2 regions of the Pseudomonas rustica genome follow, and region 2 is predicted to be linked to the other one. Evidence: predicted binding sites of a transcription regulator. Region 2 holds the regulator's gene; the other holds the start of a gene.
The links. Region 2 encodes FliA, which starts transcription of late flagellar genes. Its sites were predicted from a motif close to CTAAAGTTTNNNNNNNNNNNGCCGNTAA; they were not measured.
Positions count from the first base shown of each region.

Region 1: ACP3TY_RS07625 (methyl-accepting chemotaxis protein) is a predicted target of FliA. The motif match lies at 6,388-6,415, and genes of this name have one in related genera.

Region 1 covers NZ_CP188200.1:1,610,013-1,620,538, reverse strand. Annotated here, with positions in the region: gene ACP3TY_RS07660 (AraC family transcriptional regulator) at 1-677, opposite strand, end outside; gene ACP3TY_RS07655 (DUF6555 family protein) at 814-1,041, shown strand; gene ACP3TY_RS07650 (hypothetical protein) at 1,079-1,354, shown strand; gene ACP3TY_RS07645 (metallothionein) at 1,378-1,545, opposite strand; gene ACP3TY_RS07640 (DMT family transporter) at 2,565-3,023, opposite strand; gene ACP3TY_RS07635 (DMT family transporter) at 3,023-3,508, opposite strand; gene ACP3TY_RS07630 (LysR family transcriptional regulator) at 3,621-4,556, shown strand; gene ACP3TY_RS07625 (methyl-accepting chemotaxis protein) at 4,663-6,345, opposite strand; gene ACP3TY_RS07620 (Na+/H+ antiporter family protein) at 6,509-7,828, opposite strand; partial or broken gene ACP3TY_RS07615 (HAMP domain-containing protein) at 8,007-9,545, shown strand; gene ACP3TY_RS07610 (methyl-accepting chemotaxis protein) at 9,648-10,403, shown strand; gene ACP3TY_RS07605 (sensor histidine kinase) at 10,518-10,526, opposite strand, start outside.
Region 2 covers NZ_CP188200.1:3,825,488-3,836,013, reverse strand. Annotated here, with positions in the region: gene flhA (flagellar biosynthesis protein FlhA) at 20-2,149, shown strand; gene flhF (flagellar biosynthesis protein FlhF) at 2,161-3,501, shown strand; gene fleN (flagellar synthesis regulator FleN) at 3,618-4,448, shown strand; gene fliA (RNA polymerase sigma factor FliA) at 4,445-5,185, shown strand; gene ACP3TY_RS17340 (chemotaxis response regulator CheY) at 5,352-5,723, shown strand; gene ACP3TY_RS17335 (protein phosphatase CheZ) at 5,742-6,530, shown strand; gene ACP3TY_RS17330 (chemotaxis protein CheA) at 6,567-8,801, shown strand; gene ACP3TY_RS17325 (protein-glutamate methylesterase/protein-glutamine glutaminase) at 8,851-10,017, shown strand; gene ACP3TY_RS17320 (flagellar motor protein) at 10,017-10,526, shown strand, end outside.

The DNA of each region.
Region 1 (10,526 bases), 2.2 Mb from region 2:
ACCGCCACACCCTGAATCAACTCCGCCACCGCCGTCGCCAGTTGCACCTGCCGCCGCCACTCGGCGAAGCCCATGCCCAGACTGTCCTTGAACAACCGCGCCAACGTGCGCACGCTGGCCCCGGCGTTTTCCGCGTGCTGTTCGAACGGGATCTCCAGCGACGGCGCGGCCATCACTGCCTGGCAAAGATTCATCAGGCGCCGATCGGAGTCATCCGGCATCGGGATTTTCAGCTGCGAACGCCTTGCGCGCTGCAACTCCAGCAACGCCAAACCAACCAGCGCCTCGTAATACGCCGGCTCACCGCTGTCGCCCTGCTCCACCAGCCCGACGATCAACTCGCGCAGCAAACCACCGACCTCGATCACCTGCACCGTCTGATCCAGCGTCGCCGCCAGCGCCGGGCGCAGGTAGATATTGCGCATCTGCAAATCCGACACCACGCGAATCCCGTGCGGCACCCCCGGCGGCAACCACACCGCGCGCTGCGGCGGCACCACCAGCGCTTCATGCGGCGTCTCGACCCACATCACCCCGCTCATCGCGTACAGCAACTGGCCCCAGTCATGCTGATGCGGCTCGATAAACAACCCGCGCGGATACGTGCGCGCCAGCGGTTGCACGGGCACATCGATGTCAGTGAAATCGGGGGGCGTGGCGAGGGCCATGGCGAGCATTCATTGGGGTTGGTGGAGGCGCCATGGTAACCAGTCGCCCGAAACCTCGCCAACGATAGATACCGTCGGACAATCCGAATGAATTTTCCCGGTGCTCAGCGATCCCTCTATTACCACAGGGAGGAATACGGGCTTTATGAACAACGCAAAACTCTACGTCATCGAGTACACCCTTCACGGCACAGCCAAGTCGTTCATTATCCGCTCGGACAAAATGGACAATACCGAGGCGTGGCATTGGGCGAGTTGCGATGCCGGCGTGGGTCGCATTCCGCGCTTTGGCCGTGAAAAAGTACAGAAGACCAGCAAACCGATGGCGGAAAAATTCGGCGTGGAAAACGTCGTCTGGCGACCGACCAGCTAAGCTCAGCCTGCACGCGAACATTCGGGGGAATGCAACCATGATCGATTTCAGCAGCAGCCCGGCGCATCTGGATTACGGCCTCGACACATTGTTTGGGCGTATCACCAAAAGCGTGGATTGCCGCGTGGGTCTGGAAGCGGTCGACGATGATCCGTATTGCTTCGCCCTGAGAGTGCCAGCGCCGTTACCGGAAGACCTCGACCAGGCGAAAACCGTGGTGGTTCGGGTTGAGGGGCGGCGATTGCAAGGCACGGTTCGGCATACGGAGCGGCTGGATGATGAAAGTCTGAAACTGGAAGTGGAGCCTGATTAGGCTCCACTTTTTTTTGCCTGTGTTTATTTGGGATGTGCGCAGTGGCAGCCTTTGCTTGAGCATTCTTCGCCACCTTTGTGGTGGTGGGCGCAGGCTTCGCAGCAGTAGTGTTTGCCGTGTACGGCGTAGGCATGATCGCCTTCTTTGATGGTGCATTTGCAGTTTGGGCAATCGCATTTTCTATCGGGCATGGGGGCAGACTCCTTGGGGTGGTGGTTGTCTGTGGCTTTTAGGTAAGCCGTGATTACCAGTGTAGGAGCTGCCGAAGGCTGCGATCTTTTGATTTTGCTTGTTTGGGTTTTTGGGGGTTTTGGGATTTTGGGGCTTTGGGGTTTTGGGGGCATATCCGTTGCTGCGGGTGGGGCTTCTGGCGGTTTCGCTCTTACAGCGACTCACTTTTCCAGACGCCGAAAAGTAAGCAAAAGGCTTGGCCCCCGGCGTACGGCACTTCGCTGAGGCTCAGTGTTCCCTCGCTACGGTGTCCATCCGGGGGCATCGCCTACGGTTTGCTTCGCTGCACCTCCTCTCGATGTATGCGGCTACGCCGCACGGCGCTGCGCGCCTACCCCGGATGAACACCTACGCTCGGCCTGCCGATGGGGGCCAAAATCAAGAGCCAGATCAAGAGCCAGATCAAGAGCCAGATCAAGAGCCAGATCAAGAGCCAGATCAAGAGCCAGATCAAAAGCCCCTCACCCTAGCCCTCTCCCGGAGGGAGAGGGGACTGATCAGGGTGTTTGGGCGAAATTCGCCGACTTGGGATACCGAGTCGAACACACATTCTGAAAAGCCCACCAATCGGCCCCCTCTCCCTCGGGAGAGGGCTGGGGTGAGGGGCGAATCCAACGCAAATCAAAAAGCCGTGCGCGCCCCGCTCCTCACCACTCAATAGGCCGAGTGTCAGCTCGCCTGCTTTTGATCTTAGAGCCCGTCGGCAGGCTGAGTGGAGGGATCGATCCGGGGGTGGGAGCGCAGCGACCGTTTGGCGTAGCCAAACACAGCGAGAGGAGGTGCAGCGAAGCAAACCGTAGGCGCTGCCCCCCGGATCGATCCCGGAGCGAAGGAACCCGAGCCACAGCGAGGGCCGAACGTCAGGGCACAGACCTTTTGGTTACTTTTGGGGCGTTTGCCAAAAGTGACCCGCCGTAAGGGCGGAACCATAACCAGCCATCACCGCAGCAACGGATATGCCCACACCCCCAAAACAAAATCAATCAGAGCTACGCACACTACTCCGATACATAAACACCAAAGCCCCCGCCAAAAGCACCATCGCCAACACCCGACTCCCCGACAACTCAATCGCCGGATTCCCGAACCAGCCAAAATTATCAATCAACATCCCCATCCCCAACTGCCCGACAATCACCGCCACCGTCGCCACCGCCGTCCCCACACGAGGCACCGCGCCCACCATGACAATCATATAAACCACCCCAAACAGCGCCCCACTCAACTGCCACTTCGGCACATCCATCAACCCCACCGCATGCGCCGGTTCAAAAAACAAAATCAACAACCCGGTCACCAACGCACCCACAGCAAACGTCAACAAACTACTGCGCAAGACACCAACGGTTTCCCCCAAGCGCCCATTGATCGCCGCCTGAACACTTAATACCGCCCCCGCCGCTACCACCACAGCCAACAAAATAATCAGATTCATCATCAACCCCGCGCAATCAAAACAAGTGCCGCGACAATCAACAGCAACGCCAACCAACGCTCACCATTGACCTTCTTGCGCGTCGCCCCGAACCAGCCGAAATGATCGATCAACACACTCTTACCGACCTGCCCGGAAAGAATCGCGATCATCGTCATGGCGATACCAATGTGCGGCGTGGCCAGGGTCAGCACCACCACATAAATCGGCCCGAGCAAACCACCGATCAACTGCCAGCGCGGCAGCGTGTTCAGCGCCGGCCCTTTCTGTGGCCCCGCAAACAACAGCAGCAAAAACAGAATCGCCGAGCCCACCCCGAAGATGCTCAACGTCGCCCACAAATGCCCGACCTGCGCACCCAACGGCCCGAGCAAACCCGCCTCCACCGACAAACCCATCCCCGCCAGAATCACCAGCGGCAGCAACAACAAGCGCAACCCCGGTTTGGCCACCGGCGGCGCAACACTCACTTCATCCAACGTTTGCATAAATACAATCCAGCCCAGTCAACAATGGCGCGGATTATCGGCTGGCGTCGCTGTGCGATAAATGGGAGCATCCGGACAACACTTTTGCGCAACACGCACAGCAGGACAGACCATGCACGGCCTCAACGAACTCGGATTCAAAGCGCTGCGACTGTTTGTGACCGTGCTCGATCACGGCAGTTTTTCCGAAGTCGCCCGTCGCGAAGGCGTGGCGCCCTCCTCGATTTCGCGGCAGATCCAGTTGATGGAGCAAGCGCTGAATCAGCAATTGCTCTACCGCCACACCCGCGCCGTCACGCCGACCGAGGCTGGGCGCATGCTCGGCCATCACGCGCGGCTGGTGTTGGTGCAATTGGAAGAAGCCGAACAAGCGTTGCAGGAACAGCAAAGCGAACCCACCGGCCTGGTGCGCATCAACGCCCCGGTGGTGTTCGGCCAGCGCCATCTGACGCCGTGGCTGGGCAAGTTGTGCGCGCGCTATCCGAAGCTGCAACTGGATATTCAGCAGACCGACCATTACGTCGACCCGCTGCAAGAAGGCGCGGATCTGCTGTTCCGCATCGGCCCGCTGCATGACTCCAGCATGCAAGCGCGGATTCTGGCGCCGCACCGCTTTCAGGTCGCGGCCAGCCCGGCGTATCTGCAAAAACATGGTATCCCGCGACACCCTGACGATCTCGCGCAACACCAGTGCCTGGCGTACAAAGGCGCGGCCGGATTGCAGCGCTGGTTTTTCCGCCGCGACGGGCAGGACTGGACGCCGTACTCGGTCAAAGGCCCGATCACCGGCAACCACGCCGACACCCTCACCCAAGCCGCTGAACAGGGCTTGGGGCTGGTGATGTTTCCGTCGTGGCTGATTGGCGAGGCGGTGCGCGAAGGCACGTTGGTGCCGGTGTTGGGCGAGTATCAGGTGTCGAACAGTCTGGAGCCGCAGCAGATTGCGGTGCTGTGGCCGGGGAGTCGGCGCTTGTCGGTGAAGGTGCGCACCGTTATCGACTTCTTCATCGAGTGCTTCGGCGAAGTGCCCTATTGGGACAGACCGTAACCCCTGTAGGAGCTGCCAAAGGCTGCGATCTTTTGCTCTTGTCTTTTAAAAACACAATCAAAAGATCGCAGCCTTCGGCAGCTCCTACAGTGGGCTGCGTAAAACGTCAGATACGAAACTGGCCAACGAGCTTGCCAAGCCGCTGACCAAGATCCGCCAAACTACGCGAAGTCTGCGCCCCCAACTGCGTCTCATCCGCCACGCTGTCCACCGCCACCGCAATCTGGTGCACGCTGCGATTGATCTCTTCCGCCACCGCCGTCTGCTCTTCCGCCGCGCTGGCAATCTGCGCGTTCATCGAGTTGATCGTCGCAATCAACGACGCCATCGTGTCCAGCGAAGCCCCGGCCTGATTGGCCTGCGCCGACGTGCCGTCGCCCGCTTCACTGGATCGGCGCATCGCTTCCACCGCCGACTGCGTCCCGGCCTGCAAGCGATCGATCATCCCCTGAATTTCCTGGGTGCTGATCTGCGTGCGACTGGCCAGCGCGCGCACTTCATCCGCCACCACCGCAAACCCGCGCCCGGCCTCACCGGCCCGCGCCGCTTCGATCGCTGCGTTCAGTGCGAGCAGATTGGTCTGCTCGGCAATCGAACGAATCACCCCGAGCACGCCGACAATCGAGCTCACGTCCTGCTGCAAGCTGTCCAGCGACACGCCACTGCTGCGGATGTCATCGACCAACGCATGAATCTGTTTGATGCTGCCCGCCACCACGCGTTTGGCGCTCTGGCCTTCTTCGTCAGTCTGTTGCGCAGCGACAGCGGCGTTCTGCGCGCTCTTCGCCACTTCCTGCGCGGCGGCAGACATTTCGTTGATCGCCGTCGCCACCTGATCGGTCTCGTGACGCTGGCGCTCCATCGCCTGATCCGAGCGCTGCGCCTGATCCGAGACTTGCGTCACCAGCCCGGTGAGTTGCGTGGTCATCTCGGTGATCTGCCGCACCAGTCCGTGAATCTTGTCGACGAAGCGGTTAAACGAGCCGGCCAGTTCGCCGAGTTCGTCCTGACTGGTGATGTTCAGACGACGGGTCAGATCGCCCTCGCCCGCCGCGATGTCATCGAGATTCGCCTTCATCAGCGTCAGCGGACGCAAAATGGTATTGGCCAGCAGCATGCCCGCCGCCGCGATCACCAACAGCACCACCACCGCGACGCCAACGATGCTCAGCACCACGCCTTGCATGCGTTCCTGCACTTGCGTTTGCACCAGCGCCACTTGCGCTTCGATGCCGTCGAGGTTGACCGAAGTACCGACCGCCATGTCCCACTTCGCCAGGTATTCGGTGTAGCCGAGTTTCGGCACAAGCACCTGCGCATTGCCCGGCAGCGGCGAACTGTATTGCAGATAGTGCGTGCCGTCCTTCGCCACTTTCACCAGGCCCTGGTTGACGTAAACGCCGTTCGGGTCGCGGTTGTCCTTGAAGCTTTTGCCCACGCCTTCCGGATCGTTAGCCTTGAACAGGCGCACGGTCTCGGAGTCGTAGCCGAAGAAGTAGCCGTCCTTGCCGTAGCGAATGCCCGAGAGCAATTTGATCGCCTGCGCGCGCGCCGCGTCATCGCCGGGGGCGGCAGCGTCGTACAGCGGTTTGATCGTGGTCATGGCCACGGCGACGTAACTTTGCAGGGTGGCTTTCGCGTCGCCGAGCAGGCGCTCGCGGGTCTGCTCGACCTCGTTGTGCGCCTGTTGCTGGAGGATGAACAGCGTGGTCAGGCTGATGACCAGCGCAAAGAGCAGCACCGGGAGGACGGCGAGGGACAGGACTTTAGCCTTGAGGCTCAGGCGCATTGGGGGCTCACTCTTTTGGTTTTATTGGCGTGGTTAAAGGCTTTAACGGCACGCACCACCAAAAGTTGAACCCGCAAAAAAAGATCGCAGCCTTCGGCAGCTCCTACATTGATCTCTGTAGGAGCTGCCGAAGGCTGCGATCTTTTGATCTTCAGAGGCTAAATCACAACACCATCGCGGCCACCCAGCCGAACGCCAGCAGCGGCAGGTTGTAGTGCAGGAACGTCGGCACTACGGTGTCCCAGATATGGTGATGCTGGCCATCAACGTTCAAACCGGAGGTCGGCCCCAGTGTCGAGTCCGACGCTGGCGAGCCGGTATCGCCCAATGCCCCGGCGGTGCCGACGATGCACACGATCGCCATCGGGCTGAAGCCGAGCTGCACGCACAACGGCACGAAAATCGCCGCCAGAATCGGCACCGTCGAGAACGACGAACCGATCCCGATGGTTACCATCAGGCCCACCAGCAACATCAACAACGCGCCAATCGCCCGACTGTGATTGATCCACGCCGCTGCGCTTTCGACCAGCGTGCGCACTTCGCCGGTGGCTTTCAGTACTTCGGCAAAACCCGAGGCAGAGATCATGATGAAGCCGATCATCGCCATCATCTTCATGCCTTCGGTGAACAGGTCGTCGGTTTCACGCCACTTCACAATGCCCGACGCCGAGAAGATCAGAAAACCGGCGAGCGCGCCGATAATCATCGAGTCGAGCAGCAACTGAATGATGAACGCCGCAGCAATCGCCAGACCGGCAATGCCAATGGTTTTCGGGTTGTAGGCAACGCTGACCTGCTCGACCTGCTCGATCTTTTCCAGATCGTAAACGCGCTTTTTGCGGTAGCTGAAGAACACCGCCACCAACAGACCGAAGACCATGCCCAGCGCCGGAATGGCCATGGCGTGCATGACATTGATCTGGCTGATGTCGACGCCGGCCTTGCTGACGTTGGCCAGCAGGATCTGGTTGAGGAAGATGTTGCCGAAGCCGACCGGGAACACCATGTACGGCGTGATCAGACCGAAGGTCATGACGCAGGCGATCAAGCGGCGGTCGAGTTGCAGCTTGGTCAGTACATATAGAAGTGGCGGCACCAGCAGTGGAATGAAGGCGATGTGGATCGGCAGGATGTTCTGCGAAGCAATCGCGACCACCCACAACAGACCGATCAGCAGCCATTTGACACTGCCGCCACCGCTCGAATGTTGACGATCGACCATCGCCAGCGCCTTGTCGGCCAATGCGTGGGCCAGGCCCGATTTGGCAATCGCCACGGCGAAAGCACCGAGCAACGCGTAGGACAACGCCACGGTCGCGCCGCCGCCCAGGCCGCTGTTGAACGCCTTGAGCGTGGCGTCGATACCCAAACCACCGGTCAGGCCGCCGACCAGCGCGCCGACGATCAAAGCGATCACCACGTGCACGCGCGACAGGCTGAGGATCAGCATGACGCCGACCGCCGCTATGACTGCATTCATTTCACTACCTCAAAAAACACTGCGGTGGACAACCGACCGCCAGACAGAATGAGTCCGCCAACGCTAAACCGGCGGATTTGCAAAGAGGGTCTTATTAGAAGGGCGCGCACTGTGCCGCAGCGAACTCCCCTTGTCAAAGCCATGCCCTGTAGGAGCTGCCGAAGGCTGCGATCTTTTGATGTTGTTTTTGATCGTCCCCACGCTCTGCGTGGGAACGCCTCAATGGACGCTCTGCGTCCGCTTTGGGACGCGGAGCGTCCCGGGCTGCATTCCCACGCGGAGCGTTGGAACGATCAATCAAAAGATCGCAGCCTTCGGCAGCTCCTACAGAAGGAACATGGGGCAATTGTGTTTCAGGGATAAAGAAAGCCGATTTGCGGCCGTTACAGTGCAAAGTCGCAGATATTTATCGAATAAGGACGTCTCCATGTCGCTCAGACAACTTTCCATCCAATGGAAAATCACCCTGCTCGCCGGCCTTTGCCTGGCCGGTATCGTGACCCTGTTGGTGGGTCTTTCGCTGTATCGCATGGAGCACAGTTCCGCACTGGTGAAAGCTTCGAGCATGGAGATGCTCACCGAGTCGGCGCAGGCGCGCATCGAATCCCAGGGCGAAGTGCAATCGGCGGGCATTCGCCAGCAATTCATGGACGCCTATCAATACGGCCACGGTTTTTCGCGTCAGGTGCTGTTCCTCCGCGAGCAAGCCGAAAAACGCTTCCTCGACGCTTTCGACCTGCGCGAAGACATGACCCGTCAGGTCAAATCCGCGCTGCAAGCCAACCCGGATCTGCTCGGTCTGTCGCTGGTGTTCGAAGCCAATGCACTGGACGGCAAGGACGAACTGTTCGCCAACCAGGCCGAACTGGGCAGCAACGACAAGGGCCGTTTCGCCCTGTACTGGTCGCAACCGACACCGGGCAAAGTCACCTCGATGGCGCTGCCGGAAAGCGACATGGCCGACACCAGCACTGGCCCGTCCGGTCAAGCGGCGAATGCCTGGTTCACCTGCCCGCGCACCACGCTGAGACCTTGCGTGATCGAACCGTACTTCTACGTGATCGACGGCCACAACGTACTGATGACCAGCATCGTGTTCCCGCTGACAGTCGACGGCAAAGTCATCGCCTCGCTGTCGGTCGACATCAACCTCAACAGCCTGCAAGCCACCAGCCAGAGCGCGAGCAAGAAGCTCTATGACGGCCAGACCGCCGTGAGCATCATCAGCCCCGCCGGCCTGCTCGCCGGTTACAGCCCGGACGCCGGCAAACTCAGCCAGCGTCTGGATGCGGTCGACAAAACCAGCGGCGCTGAGCTGCTGCGGCTTTTGGCCTCGAACAGCAACGTCACCAGCCTGCACAGCAACGGCCAGTTGAAAGTGCTGTCGCCATTCCAACCGATTCCCGGTGGCCCGTCGTGGGGCGTGCTGCTCGATGTGCCGGAAAAAGTCCTCGTCAGCCGCGCCGAAGCGCTCAAGCAACAACTGGACGCGAGCAACACCTCAGGCACGTTGATTGAGCTGAGCCTCGGCGTGCTCGCCGCGCTGATCGGCCTGCTGTTGGTGTGGCTGATGGCGCGCAGCGTGACCAAGCCGATCCTCGGCGTGGCGCACATGCTCGAAGACATCGCCAGCGGTGAAGGCGATCTGACCCGCCGTCTGGCCTACGACAAGAAGGACGAACTCGGTCAATTGGCCGGTTGGTTCAACCGCTTCCTCGATAAATTGCAGCCGATCATTGCCGACGTCAAACGCTCGGTGCAGGACGCTCGCGACACGGCCGATCAGTCTTCGGCCATCGCCACGCAGACCAGCGCCGGCATGGAGCAGCAATACCGTCAGGTCGATCAGGTTGCCACCGCGTCCCACGAAATGAGCGCCACCGCACAAGACGTCGCGCGCAGTGCCGCGCAAGCCGCCGAAGCCGCCAAGGACGCTGACCGCGCCACCCGTCAAGGCCTGACCGTGATCGACCGCACCACCGCGAGCATCGACACCCTCGCCGCCGACATGAGCGCGGCGATGGTGCAGGTCGAAGGCCTGGCCGCGAACAGCGAGAAGATCGGCGCCGTGCTGGAAACCATCCGCGCCATTGCCGAGCAGACCAACCTGCTGGCCCTCAACGCCGCGATTGAAGCGGCGCGTGCCGGTGAAGCCGGACGTGGTTTTGCCGTGGTCGCCGATGAAGTGCGTAACCTCGCGCGCCGCACACAGGAATCGGTGGAAGAAACCCGTCAGGTGATTGAACAACTGCAGACCGGGACGCAGGAAGTGGTCGGTTCGATGGGCAACAGCCATCGTCAGGCACAGGGCAGTGTCGAACAGGTTGGCCAAGCGGTGACTGCGCTGCGCCAGATCGGCGACGCGGTGACGGTGATCAGCGACATGAACCTGCAAATCGCCAGCGCGGCGGAAGAGCAGAGCGCGGTGGCCGAGGAGATCAACAACAACGTGGCGACGATTCGCGATGTGACGGAATCGTTGTCCGGCCAGGCGAATGAGTCGGCGCGGGTGAGTCAGTCGCTGAACAGCCTGGCGAATCAGCAGCAGAGTTTGATGGATCAGTTTCGCGTCTGAGACCACCACAATCGGTAGGAGCTGCCGCAGGCTGCGATCTTTTGATCTGGCTGTTTAAAGATCAAAAGATCGCAGCCTGCGGCAGCTCCTACCGGTTTTAGGCTCGGATCGGAATCAGCGTTT
Region 2 (10,526 bases):
AAAGGAACGGGGAAAACCGGTGGATCGCTCTCAGTTAATCAACAGTGCCCGCACAAACCTGAATGACCTCTCGCGAGGCAATCTGGGCGTGCCGTTGTTGCTGCTGGTCATGTTGGCAATGATGATGTTGCCGATCCCGCCGTTCCTGCTCGACGTGTTTTTCACGTTCAACATTGCGTTGTCGATCGTCGTGCTGCTGGTCTGCGTGTACGCGCTGCGGCCGCTGGATTTTGCGGTGTTCCCGACGATTCTGCTGGTCGCGACGTTGATGCGGCTGGCGTTGAACGTGGCTTCCACGCGGGTGGTGATGCTCCACGGTCAGGACGGCCACGCCGCGGCCGGTAAGGTGATTCAGGCCTTCGGTGAGGTGGTGATCGGCGGTAACTATGTGGTCGGTATCGTGGTGTTTGCGATCCTGATGATCATCAACTTCGTCGTGGTGACCAAGGGTGCCGGGCGGATCTCCGAGGTGAGCGCGCGCTTCACCCTCGACGCGATGCCCGGCAAACAAATGGCGATCGACGCCGACCTCAACGCCGGTTTGATCGACCAGAACCAGGCGAAGATGCGCCGTCAGGAAGTCGCCCAAGAGGCTGAGTTCTACGGTTCGATGGACGGTGCCAGCAAGTTCGTGCGCGGTGACGCCATCGCCGGCCTGCTGATTCTGTTCATTAACCTCATCGGCGGTATGGCCGTCGGTATCTTCCAGCACAACATGAGCTTCGGCGATGCCGGCCGGGTTTACGCCTTGCTGACCATCGGTGACGGTTTAGTGGCGCAATTGCCATCACTGTTGTTATCTACAGCTGCGGCGATCATGGTGACCCGTGCTTCCGGTTCGGAAGACATGGGCAAACAGATCAATCGCCAGATGTTCGCCTCGCCAAAAGCGCTGGCGGTGGCGGCCGGTTTGATGGCGGTGATGGGCCTGGTGCCGGGCATGCCGCACTTCTCGTTCCTCAGCATGGCCGCACTGGCCGCTGGCGGCGCGTACTTGTTCTGGAAGAAGCAGAACGTCGCCAAGGTTGAAGCGCTGCAAGAGGTCAAACGCCAGCAGGAGCTGCTGCCGTCGCCGGCCCGCGCCATGGAAACCAAGGAGCTGGGCTGGGATGACGTGACACCGATCGACATGATTGGTCTGGAAGTCGGCTACCGCTTGATCCCGCTGGTGGATCGCAATCAGGGTGGTCAATTGCTGGCGCGGATCAAGGGCGTGCGCAAGAAGCTCTCGCAGGATCTGGGCTTCCTGATGCCGACCGTGCATATCCGCGACAACCTCGACCTGGCGCCAAGCGCCTACCGTTTGACCCTGATGGGCGTGATCCTCGCCGAAGCCGAGATCTACCCGGATCGCGAACTGGCGATCAACCCGGGGCAGGTATACGGCACGCTTAACGGCATAAACGCCAAAGATCCGGCTTTCGGGCTGGAAGCGGTGTGGATCGAAATCAGCCAGCGTGCGCAGGCGCAGTCTCTCGGATACACCGTGGTCGACGCCAGCACCGTGGTCGCGACGCACTTGAACCAGATTCTGTACAAACACTCCAGTGAGCTGATCGGCCACGAGGAAGTGCAGCAACTCATGCAATTGCTGGCCAAAAGCTCGCCGAAACTGGCTGAAGAGCTGGTGCCGGGCGTGGTCTCGTTGTCGCAACTGCTTAAAGTATTGCAAGCGCTGTTGGCCGAACACGTGCCGGTGCGTGACATCCGCAGTATTGCCGAAGCCATCGCCAACAACGCGGCCAAGAGTCAAGATACCGCCGCGCTGGTGGCTGCGGTGCGGGTTGGCGTATCGCGCGCCATCGTCCAAAGCATTGTAGGCACTGAGTCCGAGCTGCCTGTGATCACCCTGGAACCAAGGTTGGAACAGATATTGCTCAATAGTCTGCAGAAGGCAGGACAAGGCTCGGAAGAGGGCGTTCTGCTGGAGCCAAGCATGGCCGAGAAGCTGCAACGTTCGCTCATCGAAGCGGCGCAGCGTCAGGAGATGCAAGGTCAGCCGGTGATCCTGTTGGTAGCAGGCCCGGTGCGCGCGATGCTCTCGCGCTTTGGCCGCCTCGCAGTCCCTGGATTGCACGTGCTGGCCTACCAGGAAATACCGGACAACAAGCAAGTGACAATTGTTGCGACAGTAGGGCCCAACGGCTGAGGTAGTGGTTCATGCAAGTTAAGCGTTTTTTCGCCGCCGATATGCGTCAGGCCATGAAGCTGGTTCGTGATGAGCTGGGCGCAGATGCCGCCATCATTGGCAACCGCCGCATTGCCGGCGGTGTCGAGCTGACGGCTGCGCTCGATTACAAATTGTCGGCGCTGGCGCCACGGGTTCCGAACATGGAGCTCGAAGACGAGCTGCGCAAGACCCAGTCGCGCATCGTCACCGCCCAGGCCGAGCTGAGCCTGCGTGGCGAAGCCGATGGCAATAGCAATCGCCAGATCTTTGCCGGCCTGCCACTCACCGCTGGCCTGCCGTTGACCGCCGCTGAACCGCTGACCGAGCCGACCTACGCCGCGCCAGCGCGTCCAGCCCCGGCACCGGCGCAGTCCTCCGGCGGCGTCGATCCACGCGCCCTGGATTCGATGCGTTTTGAATTGAACAGCCTGCGCGAGCTGATGGAAGTGCAGCTCGGCACACTGGCCTGGAATCAACTGCAGGGCAGCCGTCCGGCGCAAGCCAATCTGTATCGCCGTCTGCAACGCATCGGTCTGTCTGGCCCGCTGTCGCGTGATCTGCTGTCGATGATCAGCGATATCGAAGAGCCGCGTCAGGCCTGGCGCATGCTGCTCGCGCATCTGGCGCGAATGATTGCCGTGCCGGAAGTCGAGCCGCTGGAAGAGGGCGGTGTGATCGCCATGGTCGGCCCTGCCGGCATGGGCAAGACCACCACGCTGGCGAAACTGGCCGCACGTTATGTGCTGAAATACGGCGCGCAGAATGTTGCGCTGGTGAGCATGGACAGCTTCCGCATCGGCGCGCAGGAACAACTGAAGACCCTGGGCCGCATTCTCAATGTGCCGGTGACCCACGTTGATCCGGGCCAGTCGCTGGTGCAGGCGCTGGATCCATTGCTGCGCAAACGCGTGGTGCTGATCGATACCGCCGGCCTGCAAGCCAGCGATCCGGCCCTGCGCATGCAGCTCGAAAGCCTCGCCGGGCGTGGCATCCGTTCAAAAAATTATCTGGTCTTGGCAACCACCAGCCAGAAACAGGTTCTAACCGCCGCTTATCACAGTTACAAGCGTTGCGGGCTCGCCGGGTGCATCCTGACTAAACTGGATGAAACGGCCAGCCTTGGCGAAGTGTTAAGCCTGGCGATCAGTCATGAATTGCCGGTCGCGTACCTGACCGATGGCCCACGGATTCCGGATGATTTGCATCTGCCGCGTCGTCATCAACTGGTCAGCCGCGCCGTCAGCGTGCAAATGCAGGAAGAACCCAGCGAAGAAGCCATGGCTGACATGTTCGCTGATATCTACCACAGCCCCACCAAGCAGGTAGGCTGAGGTATTCATGAACAGTTTTTGTACCTACATCGATGGTCTGCCATGCATTGTTCCGTTTGTGAACGCGCAGCCAGTAATGTGGCCTCCGTCTATGCAAGACAAGGTAAAGAAATAACATGGGCAGCATGCATCCCGTACAGGTGATCGCGGTGACCGGCGGCAAAGGTGGCGTCGGCAAAACTAACGTGTCAGTGAACTTGTCTCTGGCGCTGGCAGAGCTTGGCCGTCGGGTCATGCTGCTGGACGCCGATCTGGGACTGGCGAACGTCGACGTTCTGCTGGGCCTGACACCCAAACGCACTCTGGCCGATGTCATTGAAGGCCGCTGTGAGCTGCGCGACGTACTGTTGCAGGGTCCCGGCGGGATCCGCATCGTACCGGCCGCGTCCGGCACGCAGAGCATGGTTCATCTGAGCCCGGCGCAACACGCCGGCCTGATTCAGGCCTTCAGTGACATCGGCGACAATCTCGACGTTCTGGTGATCGACACCGCTGCAGGTATTGGTGACTCGGTAGTCAGTTTCGTTCGCGCAGCGCAGGAAGTGTTGCTGGTGGTCTGCGATGAGCCGACCTCGATCACTGACGCTTACGCACTGATCAAACTGCTCAACCGCGATTACGGCATGAACCGCTTCCGCGTCCTCGCCAACATGGCGCAGAGCCCGCAAGAAGGTCGCAACCTGTTCGCCAAGTTGACCAAGGTCACGGATCGCTTCCTCGACGTCGCCTTACAATACGTCGGCGCCGTCCCTTACGACGAAAGCGTGCGCAAAGCGGTGCAGAAGCAGCGCGCTGTCTATGAAGCCTTCCCGCGTTCCAAGTGCGCGCTGGCGTTCAAGGCCATCGCGCAAAAGGTCGACACCTGGCCGCTGCCCGCCAACCCGCGCGGCCACCTTGAGTTTTTTGTCGAGCGCCTCGTGCAGCAAACGGCAGGGCCCGTGCTATGACCGCTAGCGGTATGAATTACTACAAGAAGTCGGCACGCGACGCTCAGTACGAACTGATCGAGCGTTACGCGCCGCTGGTCAAACGCATTGCCTATCACTTGCTGGCGCGGTTGCCGGCAAGTGTGCAGGTTGAAGACCTGATCCAGGCCGGGATGATCGGCCTGCTTGAAGTCTCGACCAAATACGACGCCAGCAAAGGCGCCAGTTTCGAAACGTACGCGGGCATTCGAATCCGCGGCGCGATGCTCGACGAAGTGCGCAAAGGGGATTGGGCGCCACGCTCGGTTCACCGCAATACCCGGATGGTCAGCGACGCAATTCGCTCAATTGAAGCTAAAACCGGCCGTGATGCTAAAGATCACGAAGTTGCGGCCGAACTCCAATTGAGTCTCGACGATTACTACGGGATTTTGAATGACACCTTGGGCAGTCGCCTGTTCAGTTTCGACGATCTGTTGCAGGACGGCGAACACGAAGGGCTGCACGAGGATGGCGCGAGTGCTCATCTTGAGCCGTCACGCGATCTGGAAGATGAACGCTTCCAGGCGGCGCTGGCGGACGCGATTGCCAATTTGCCGGAGCGTGAGCGACTGGTGTTGGCGCTGTACTACGACGAAGAGCTGAACCTCAAGGAAATCGGTGAAGTCCTTGGCGTCAGTGAATCGCGGGTCAGCCAGTTACACAGCCAGTGCGCGGCCCGTTTGCGGGGGCGTTTGGGGGAGTGGCGAGCGCGCTGAAGGCAGTGTGGGGACACTGCGAACGAGGCTGGTGCGGTGATGAACGGCACCGGTCTTGCTCTGTTGTGCTCCAGACAGTCTTCGAGTGCTGCGCCGATTGATTGAAGTGGCGCGTCCAGGTGCTGGGCGCGTTTAAGACTGCTTGGAGGTCGAATTGAACAAAGACATGAAAATCCTCATCGTTGATGACTTCTCAACGATGCGGCGGATCATCAAGAACCTGCTGCGTGATCTTGGGTTCACCAACACCGTCGAGGCTGACGATGGCACCACTGCCATTCCAGTGCTCAACAGCGGAAGCATCGACTTTCTGGTAACGGACTGGAACATGCCGGGCATGACCGGTATCGACCTGCTGCGTCACGTGCGTGCCGATGAAAAGCTCAAGCACCTGCCGGTATTGATGGTGACTGCTGAAGCCAAGCGCGAGCAGATCATCGAAGCCGCTCAGGCCGGTGTGAACGGCTACGTCGTCAAACCTTTCACGGCTCAGGCGCTGAAAGACAAAATCGAGAAGATTTTCGAACGCATCGGCTGATGAACGCGCGGGGGAGCTATGGAGCATAAAGAATTTTCACAGGGCGATTTCGAATCGACCCTGAAAAAACACGCGGTCGAACTGGTCGAGAGCCTTGAAAAAGGCAAGTTCGGCGACGCTGTGCAACTGATCCATGAGCTCAATCAGACCCGTGACCGCGGCCTGTATCAGGAAGTGGGCAAGCTCACACGCGAACTGCACAGTGCGATCGTCAATTTCCAGATCGATCCGCACATGCCGCAGGCCGAGGAAGTGTCGCAAATCACCGACGCCACCGAACGTCTGGGCTATGTGGTCAAGCTGACGGAAGCTGCGGCCAACCGCACCATGGATCTGGTGGAAAGCGCCACGCCGGTGGTCAATGGTCTGGCTGAAGAAGCCCAGGCTCTGAGCACGGATTGGGGCCGTTTCATGCGCCGCGAAGTCGGGGCTGAAGAGTTCCGCGAACTGGCGCGCCGGGTCGACGGTTTTCTGTCACGCAGCCACACGGGCAACCGTGCGGTGTCGAGCAATCTCAACGACATTTTGCTGGCCCAGGATTACCAGGACCTCACCGGTCAGGTGATCAAACGCGTGACCCAACTGGTCACCGAAGTCGAAAGCAATTTGCTCAAACTCGTACTCATGGCCAGTCAGGTGGACCGCTTTGCGGGCATCGAACATGACCGCGCCGCGATGCTTGCAGAAAAAGATCCACAAAAACATCTCTCGCAGGGTGAAGGTCCGCAGATTCATGCCGATAAACGAGAAGACGTTGTGTCCGGTCAGGACGATGTGGACGATTTGTTATCCAGCCTTGGATTTTGAGTTTAGGTTTTTAGACCTGTTAGGAGCACCCCATTAATGAGCTTCGGCGCCGATGAAGAGATCCTTCAGGATTTCCTGGTTGAGGCCGGCGAGATTCTTGAGCAACTGTCCGAGCAACTGGTCGAGCTGGAAAGCCGACCGGATGACGCGGATCTGCTCAATGCAATTTTTCGCGGTTTCCACACTGTAAAAGGGGGCGCCGGCTTCCTTCAGCTCAATGAGCTGGTGGAGTGCTGTCACATCGCCGAAAACGTGTTCGACATCCTGCGCAAGGGTGAGCGTCGCGTTGATGCAGAACTGATGGACGTGGTGCTGGAAGCACTGGACGCGGTGAACAGCATGTTCACTGAGGTGCGTGAACGCGCACCGATCACCGCTGCAACGCCTGAGCTGCTGGCAGCGCTGGCACGTCTGGCCGAGCCGCAATCGGCGGATGCCGTCGCGGTCGAAGAAGTCGTTGAAGCGCCGGTCGCCGAAAGCGATTCGGGCGACATCACCGACAACGAATTTGAACAACTGCTGGACTCGCTGAATGCCGTCAAGGCACAAGCCGAAGCCCCGCCAGCGCCGGTGACCGATAGCGCCGCCAGCGATGAAATCACCGACGCCGAATTCGAGTCGTTGCTGGATCAATTGCACGGCAAAGGCCAGTTCGCGCCGGACGCTGTAGCGGCGACGCCAGCGGCTCCGGTTGCTCCGGCAGCGGGCGACAGCTCGGACATCACCGACGACGAATTTGAAGCGTTGCTCGATCAGTTGCACGGCAAAGGCAACTTCGCCGTCGAAGCGCTGGAGTCGGCGATTGCCTCGGCACCTGCGCCTGCTGCTCCAGCGGCCGCCGCTGCCGGCAGCGATTTGATCAGCGATCACGAATTCGAATCGCTGCTCGACGAATTGCACGGCAAAGGCAAGTTCACCGACGTCGGCGCCGCCTCTGCGGGCAGCGCTTCGACGGTGGCCACGCCAGTCGCCAAGGCTCCAGCCGCAGCAGCGCCGAAACCTGTCGCCAAGCCTGAGCCAAAAGCCGAAGCCCCCAAAGCTGCTGCACCGGCTCCGGCCCGCGCGCCAGCAACACCGCCACCGGAAAAACCGGCGAGTGAAGCCGAGACCACCGTGCGCGTCGATACCGCACGTCTCGACGAAATCATGAACATGGTCGGCGAACTGGTACTGGTGCGAAACCGCTTGGTGCGCCTGGGCTTGAACAGCGGCGACGAAGCCATGCAAAAGGCTGTGTCGAACCTCGACGTGGTCACCGCTGACCTGCAAACCGCAGTGATGAAAACGCGGATGCAGCCGATCAAGAAAGTCTTCGGGCGCTTCCCGCGTCTGGTTCGTGACCTGGCCCGTCAGCTGAAAAAAGAGATCAACCTGGAGCTGGTCGGCGAAGAAACCGACCTCGACAAAAACCTCGTCGAGGCCCTGGCCGATCCGCTGGTCCACTTGGTGCGCAACGCGGTCGACCACGGCATCGAGTCGCCGGAAGAACGCGAAGCATCGGGCAAGGCCCGTGGCGGTCGTGTGGTGCTGGCCGCCGAGCAAGAAGGCGATCACATCCTGCTGTCGATTTCCGATGACGGCAAAGGCATGGACCCGAACGTGCTGCGCGCCATCGCGGTAAAACGCGGGGTTATGGACAAGGACGCGGCCGATCGCCTCAGCGATACCGAGTGCTACAACCTGATCTTCGCTCCGGGTTTCTCGACCAAGACCGAGATCTCCGACGTCTCCGGCCGCGGTGTCGGCATGGACGTGGTGAAGACCAAGATTTCCCAGCTCAACGGTTCGATCAATATCTACTCGACCAAGGGCCAGGGCTCGAAGATTGTCATCAAGGTGCCGCTGACGCTGGCGATCATGCCGACGTTGATGGTCATGCTCGGCAATCAGGCGTTCGCGTTCCCGCTGGTCAACGTCAACGAAATTTTCCACCTCGACCTGTCGACCACCAACGTCGTCGACGGCCAAGAAGTGGTGATCGTGCGGGACAAGGCGCTGCCACTGTTCTACCTCAAGCGCTGGCTGGTCAGCTCCGCCGCTCACGAAGAGCAGCGCGAAGGCCATGTGGTGATCCTTTCGGTGGGCACTCAGCGGATCGGCTTCGTCGTCGATCAACTGGTCGGCCAGGAAGAAGTGGTCATCAAGCCATTGGGCAAAATGCTGCAGGGCACTCCGGGCATGTCCGGCGCCACCATCACCGGTGACGGCCGCATCGCGCTGATTCTCGATGTTCCAAGCATGCTCAAGCGTTACGCCGCACGGCGTATTTGAATCCGGGGCGGCGGGGCGATCACGCTCCGCTGCACCTAATGGAGTGTTTATGGCAGTCAAAGTCCTGGTGGTGGACGATTCGGGTTTTTTCCGCCGCCGCGTCTCGGAAATTCTTTCAGCGGATCCGAGCATCCAGGTGGTCGGCACTGCAACCAACGGTAAAGAGGCCATCGATCAGGCACTGGCGCTCAAGCCGGACGTGATCACCATGGACTACGAGATGCCCATGATGGACGGCATCACGGCGGTGCGGCACATCATGCAGCGCTGCCCGACTCCGGTGTTGATGTTCTCCTCGCTGACCCACGAAGGCGCTCGGGTCACCCTCGATGCGCTGGACGCCGGCGCGGTGGATTTCCTGCCGAAGAATTTCGAAGACATCTCGCGCAATCCCGAGAAGGTCAAACAACTGCTGTGCGAAAAGGTGCACAGCATCTCGCGCAGCAATCGTCGTTTCAGTGCTTACAGTGCGCCGGCTCCAGTGGCTGCGCCTGCACCTGCGCCGACGCCTGCTCCGACTGCATCAAGTTTCAGTAGCCACAGCAGCAGCCACAGCACCAGCGCTGCGGTGCGTCCAGCGCCAGCGCCTGTGCATGCTCCGGTTGCAACCCGTGCACCGGCCGCCAGCGCTTCGTCGCCGGCACCGAAACGCAAGGCTTACAAACTGGTTGCCATCGGCACCTCGACGGGCGGTCCGGTTGCGCTGCAACGGGTGTTGACTCAGTTGCCAGCGAACTTCCCGGCACCGATCGTGTTGATCCAGCACATGCCGGCGGCGTTCACCAAAGCGTTTGCCGAGCGTCTCGACAAACTCTGCCGCATCACCGTCAAGGAAGCCGAGGATGGCGACATCCTGCGTCCGGGGCTGGCGTTGCTGGCGCCGGGTGGCAAGCAAATGATGATCGACGGCCGTGGCGCGGTGAAGATTCTGCCGGGCGACGAGCGTCTGAATTACAAGCCGTGCGTGGACATCACCTTCGGTTCTGCGGCCAAGTCCTACGGTGACAAAGTTCTGGCGGTGGTGCTCACCGGCATGGGCGCCGACGGCCGTGAAGGCGCGCGTTTGCTCAAGCAGGGCGGCAGCTCGATCTGGGCGCAGGACGAAGCCAGTTGCGTGATCTACGGCATGCCGATGGCCATCGTCAAAGCTGACCTCGCCGACGCGGTGTACAGCCTGGACGAGATCGGCAAGCACATCGTCGAGGCGTGTATCTGATGGATGTTTTAAGCCTTATCGGGATCATCATGGCGTTCGTCGCCATCATCGGCGGCAACTACCTTGAGGGCGGCCACATCGGTGCGCTGGCCAACGGTCCTGCGGCGTTGATCGTCCTCGGCGGCACCGTCGGCGCGGCGCTGCTGCAATCGCCGATGAGCGCGTTCAAACGCGCCATGCAGATTCTGGCGTGGATTCTGTTTCCGCCCCGGGTTGATCTGGCCGGCGGCATCGACCGTGTCGTCAACTGGAGCCTCACCGCGCGCAAGGAAGGCCTGCTGGGTCTGGAAGGCGTGGCCGATGCTGAACCGGATAATTACTCGCGCAAAGGCCTGCAACTGCTGGTCGATGGCGCCGAGCCGGAAGCGATTCGCAGCATCCTTGAAGTGGATTTCTACACTCAGGAAGCGCGCGATATCGAAGCCGCGAAAGTCTTCGAAAGCATGGGCGGTTACGCGCCAACCATCGGCATTATCGGTGCGGTGATGGGCCTGATCCACGTGATGGGC